2 regions of the Shewanella loihica PV-4 genome follow, and region 2 is predicted to be linked to the other one. Evidence: predicted binding sites of a transcription regulator. Region 2 holds the regulator's gene; the other holds the start of a gene.

Region 1 (3,148 bases), 260 kb from region 2:
CCAGACCATAGGGTCAGGTTAGAACCGGCCAGGTCAGCCGAGCCGCCGAGCAGTTCAGGCAGGACAGCGCCGAAGGCCGCGATAGCGTTTTGTGATGCCTTACGGCTGGCGATGTTTTCGCCCTTCTCTTGACACTCTTTGATGAAGGCCTGTGCCTTCTCTTCGAAATCGGCTGGCAGTTCACCAGTGATCACGCGGCGCTTATATTCCGCCGCCAGCTCTGGGTAAGCGGCTTCATAGGCAGCAAGCTTCTCGTTCCAGCTAGATTCGTTCGCCGCGCCCACTTCTTTGGCATCCCAACCCGCGTAAACGTCTGCAGGGATCTCAAATGGACCGTGTTCCCAACCCAGGAACTCACGAGCAGCCGCAATTTCGGCATCGCCCAGTGGCGCGCCGTGACAGTCGTGGCTGCCAGACTTGTTTGGTGAACCGAAACCGATAATGGTCTTGCAGCAGATCATAGTTGGCTTGTCGGTAACTGACTTGGCTTCTTCGATTGCCTTGCGGATAGCATCGCTGTCGTGGCCATCGACACCGGCAATCACATGCCAGCCGTAAGATTCGAAACGCTTGGCGGTATCGTCGGTGAACCAGCCTTCGACGTGACCGTCGATAGAGATGCCGTTGTCATCCCAAAAGGCAATCAGCTTGCCAAGACCTAGGGTACCCGCCAGAGAACAGGCCTCGTGAGAGATACCTTCCATCAGACAGCCGTCACCCAGGAAGCAGTAGGTGTAGTGGTCGACAATGTCATGGCCAGGACGGTTAAATTGCGCCGCCAGAGTCTTCTCGGCAATCGCCATACCTACGGCGTTGCTGATACCCGCGCCCAGTGGACCTGTAGTGGTTTCAACACCCGGTGTGTAACCATATTCAGGATGACCCGGCGTCTTAGAGTGCAGCTGACGGAAGTTCTTCAGCTCATCCATCGGCAATGCATAACCCGTCAGGTGAAGCAGAGAGTAAATCAGCATAGAGCCGTGGCCGTTTGAAAGGATGAAACGGTCGCGGTCGACCCACTCTGGGTTGTTCGGGTTGTGCTTCAGGAAATCATTCCACAACACTTCGGCGATATCGGCCATTCCCAATGGCGCACCTGGGTGACCAGAGTTGGCTTTCTGAACGGCATCCATACTTAACACACGGATAGCGTTTGCGAGTTCTTTACGAGATGACATGCTCTCTCCTGCTGATTTGAATGTTGGGGATTTTGCGGGCCGATTTTGCGGGCAACAATGGGGGCATATTTTCCCCTACTCGTGGATGGGACGCAAATAAAATTCGCCCTTTAGCTTAGATTAAATCCATCTAGACACGAAAAAGTGCACCTCAGTGACACTCAAGATGACCCCAGGCAAAACCTCGCCTCGCCGCTCAAACTTCTCCGGCGCCCTCACCCGAATTTGCGAACATAAGACTGAGCAGGCAGACCCGAGTCGCCGCGATCTTCATCTAACTGGCCTAAGCGATCCTTTGGCAATAAAAAATCGCGGCCTTATAACAACAATAAAAATTCAACATTAACAACATTTTAAGTTGCTCTTTTATTTAAACTCATCCGAAGCATTAGAATATTTACCCGGTTTTACTCCACAATTTTCATCGAAAAGGGTGTCATCCGATCTGATTTCCACTAAAATGGCCGTCTAGATGTAGATACTTCTACACATTCGAATTGTTTAAAGACGAGATTTTTCCATTATGGCAAAGCACTTGTTTACCTCTGAGTCGGTCTCAGAAGGTCATCCAGATAAAATCGCCGATCAAATTTCTGATGCGGTACTCGACGCGATCTTAGAGCAAGATCCTAAGGCACGTGTGGCGTGTGAAACATACGTCAAAACCGGCATGGTGATGGTAGGTGGTGAGGTGACCACTTCTGCATGGGTCGATATTGAAGAGCTAACCCGTAAGACGGTTCGCGAGATCGGCTACACCCACTCAGACATGGGCTTCGATGCCGACTCTTGTGCGGTACTTAACGCCATTGGTAAGCAGTCTCCAGACATCAACCAGGGTGTCGATCGCGCCGATCCTAAAGAGCAAGGCGCCGGCGACCAGGGCCTGATGTTCGGTTACGCCAGTAACGAAACTGACGTACTCATGCCAGCCCCTATCACCTATGCTCACGCATTGGTGAAGCGTCAGTCAGAAGTGCGTAAAGACAACACCCTGCCTTGGTTACGCCCAGATGCCAAGAGCCAGGTGACCTTCGCCTACGAAGACAACAAGATCGTCGGCATCGACGCCGTGGTTCTCTCTACCCAGCACTGCGACAGCGTCAGCCAGTCTGATCTGATCGAAGGCGTGATGGAAACCATCATCAAGCCTGTGCTACCGGCACAGTGGTTGAACAAAGAGACCAAGTTCTTCATCAACCCAACCGGCCGTTTCGTTATCGGTGGTCCTATGGGTGACTGTGGTCTGACGGGTCGTAAGATCATCGTCGACACCTACGGCGGCATGGCTCGTCACGGCGGCGGCGCATTCTCGGGTAAAGACCCATCAAAAGTTGACCGCAGCGCGGCCTATGCGGCCCGTTATGTGGCGAAGAATATAGTGGCTGCCGGTCTGGCGGATCGCTGTGAGATCCAGGTTTCTTACGCTATCGGTGTGGCAGAACCAACCTCTATCAGCGTTGAAACCTTCGGCACAGGCAAGGTCTCTGAAGAAGTGCTTATCGGCCTGGTTCGTCAACACTTCGATCTGCGCCCTTATGGCTTGACCGAAATGCTCGACCTGGCCCGTCCTATCTACAAGGCAACTGCGGCTTACGGTCACTTCGGTCGTAACGAGTTCCCTTGGGAGCGCACCGACAAGGCTGAAGCCCTGCGCGCAGACGCTAAGCTGTAAGCTTGGTTTTGCCAGTCAGCAAAAAGCCGCCCTTTGGCGGCTTTTTTGTATCTGGGTCAATGAGATATATTAATTGCGATTAGAGGTCTCATTGCCAGTAGAGATTCGCTTCTCAAGATACAGGCTCACCAGGCTGAAGAGCAAGATACCGACCCCATCGGCCATTAGGTCATAGCCATCGAAGGTGCGACTGGGAAAATACTGCTGACTGCACTCCTCGATAATCACCACAATCGCCACTACCAGAGCCCCCAGATAGGGTCTCACCCCCAAACACGACTGCCGCCCTAAAGAA
Region 2 (3,148 bases):
TAAGTCCCTCGATGGTGAAAATGCCTATGGCAGTGTGGGGCTAGGTTTTTCCGTGGTCCTGCCCACCAAGCGCATGCCCATGTCGATCTTTTACAAGACCTATATCGATGCGGTGAGCGTGGCGGTGATCGAGGACAGCGACATAGACGCCCTGACCAATCTCGACCCTAACAATCCGCCTGCGGTCACTGATCTGGATTCGCAGGGGGCCGTGGTCGCCGGTGCCATCTCAGATCTTGGTGTGGCCCTCAGCTTCCCGCTGTCGATCGTCAACATGCCGGTCGCTGTCGGTATCTCGCCCAAGCTGCAGCGCATAGACACCTATAACTATGTGGTCAGTGCCAACAACTTCGATGCCGATGATTTCGACGACAACAAATACCGCAACGACGATACCGTGGCAAACCTGGATATCGGCGTGGCCATTCAGCCACTCGAACGCATGACCATAGGCCTGTCGGGACGTAACCTGGTGAGCCAGAAGCTGGACACAGTCGAGGCGATGGGGCGCAAGTTTACCTATCGTGTCGAGGCTCTCTATACCTTAGGTGTGGCTTATGATTGGGATAACTTCAGCCTGACGACAGATGTGGATCTTAATGGTCATAAGCGATTCGATGAGATAGGCGAGACCCAGTATTGGCGCCTGGGCGGTGAGATGAGGGCGACTGATTGGCTGGCCCTGCGTGTCGGCTATCGCCACGACATGAAAGATACCAGCAGTAATCTCTATACCCTGGGCACAGGCTTTACCATAGGTCGCTCCTTCAATCTGGACCTGACCGGCCTGGTGGGCACAGATGACGCCGTGGGTGGGGTGATTCAGACTTCCTATCATTTCTAGGAGTATGTTTCTCTAAGAATGAAAAGGCCGGCTGTGATGCCGGCCTTCTCTTGAGCCTAGGTGTTAGAGCAGGGCACTTAAGGACTTGGCGGCCAGCAAGATGGCGCTCAGGCTACAGAGCACCAGCGTCATGATGCGGGTCTTATTCTTGTCTATGCGTCCCACCAGGCGATTGGCCATCAGGTAACCCAGCAGCACAGAGGGGAGCAGCAGCGCCGAGCAGTAGAAGTGATGTAGGGTCAGCAGACCCGTAAGCCCCAGGATCACTATGGCGATAGTGGAGCTGAAGATGAAGAAGGCCGACAGGGCCGCGCGAAACTGCTTGGCATCTTTACCCGAGAGCAGTATGGCCAGCGGCGGTCCGCCGATGGCGGCGATGTTGCCGAAGATCCCCGAGATCACCCCGGCGATAAACAGGCTGCGGCGGTTGACCACTAAGTTGAGCCGCATCAGGCTCAGCAGTACGGCGATGGCCACGATGATGGCGATAGTCATGCCGAGCACGTCCTGGGGGGCGACCATGAGCAGGCCGGCGCCGATCAGTCCGCCGGGGATGCGTCCCAGCAAGGCATATTGCAGGCCGTTGAATTCCAGGGCGCCACGCTCGCGGATCAGGGTCAGCAGGGCGATAGAGAAGCCCATCAGGATCACGGGCGCAGGCACAAGTGACGGTTCGATAAGGTAGAGCAGAGGCGCGGCGACGACTGCCATGCCGAAACCGATCAGGCTCTGGGTGAGGGCGCCGACGAAGACGATAAGCGAGGCTAGCGCCAGAATATGGGGATCGAGCGGAAGTGCAGGCACTGCAATGTTCCAGGCTAAGGTTGAAAACTAAAAGAGGGACCGCCTAGCGATCCCTCTATCGATTCGTGTGTGAGTGGATCACTCCATCTCTTCCCACTCTATGCCCATCTCGGTCATCAGACGTTTGACTTCGGCTGGGATGCTATCTGGCTTGTCTTTAGACAGGTCATCGTCTTGGGGGAGTGGTTGACCGGTGTAGGCGTGCAGGAAGGCCTCGCACAGCAGCTCGCTGTTAGTGGCGTGACGCAAGTTGTTGACCTGGCGCCGGGTGCGTTCGTCGGTTAACACCTTAAGCACCTTAAGAGGAATAGAGACAGTGATCTTCTTTACCTGCTCATTCTTCTTACCATGTTCAGCATAGGGGCTGATATAATCGCCATTCCACTCAGTCATTGACTCACCTGTAAATTCTAAAATTCGGTGCAGATTTTAAACCCTTACAAATTACAGTCAAATTATTGCCTCGAATTTTTGGCAAATGCAAATAGATTTCTAAATGTTTGGACGTCTAAACGTCCAAAAGTTGTTGACGCTCACTACCGGCTTAGGTACATTTAGACGTCCAGACATCTCTTTTGTCCGAGGTGCCTGCCCAGATCCATATTGAGGAGTTGAAGATGACAGCGCGTAAACTAGCCACCGCCGCCGTACGACGAGGCATAGAGTCAGACACTCAGCACGGTGCCGTGGTGCCGCCTATCTATCTGTCGACAAACTACTCGTTTGAAGGGCATCAACAGCCGCGGGCGTTCGATTACAGCCGTTCCGGTAATCCGACCCGCTCCATTCTCGGCGATGCGATTGCTGAACTGGAACAAGGGGCGACCGGCGTGGTGACCTGTACCGGCATGGCCGCCATCACCCTGGTGACCAGCCTGTTAGGACCAGAGGATCTGCTGGTGGTGCCTCACGATTGCTATGGCGGCAGCTATCGCCTCTTCACCAACCTGGCCAAGAAGGGCGCCTTCAAGCTATTGGTGGTGGATCAAACCGACGAGCGAGCGCTTGAGCAGGCGCTGACCCAGTCACCCAAGATGGTGTGGCTGGAGACTCCTTCTAATCCGCTGTTGCGTGTGGTCGATATTGAGGCCATCGCCCAGGCAAGCCACAAGGTGGGCGCTCAGGTGGTGGTGGACAACACCTTCCTCTCTCCTGTGTTACAACAGCCACTGCAGCTGGGGGCCGATATCGTGGTGCACTCCACCACCAAATATATCAATGGTCACAGCGATGTAGTGGGAGGCGCCGTGGTGGCCAAAGACCCTGAGGTGGGCGAGCTGCTGCACTGGTGGTCAAACACTCTAGGTCTGACCGGGTCAGCCTTCGACAGCTACCTGACCCTGAGGGGGCTGAGAACCCTGGCGGTGCGCATTCGTGAACACCAAGCCAACGCTCAGAAGGTATTGGCACTGCTTTGTGACCACAAGGCGGTGGAAAAAGTGTATTATCCGGGGCTTGCCGAGCATCCTGGCCATGAAATTGCGGCCAGACAGCAGAAGG

Evidence for each region. Region 2 encodes MetJ, which represses methionine synthesis genes. Its sites were predicted from a motif close to TAGACGTCTAGACGTCTA; they were not measured.
Region 1: a site for MetJ is predicted at 1,640-1,657, ahead of metK (methionine adenosyltransferase). Genes of this name have one in related genera too.

Annotation. Positions count from the first base shown of each region.
Region 1 covers NC_009092.1:850,313-853,460, reverse strand. The annotation lists gene tkt (transketolase) at 1-1,178, opposite strand, end outside; gene metK (methionine adenosyltransferase) at 1,702-2,853, shown strand; gene SHEW_RS03860 (VanZ family protein) at 2,923-3,148, opposite strand, start outside.
Region 2 covers NC_009092.1:586,911-590,058, forward strand. The annotation lists gene SHEW_RS02650 (conjugal transfer protein TraF) at 1-844, shown strand, start outside; gene SHEW_RS02655 (sulfite exporter TauE/SafE family protein) at 908-1,648, opposite strand; gene metJ (met regulon transcriptional regulator MetJ) at 1,727-2,041, opposite strand; gene metB (cystathionine gamma-synthase) at 2,266-3,148, shown strand, end outside.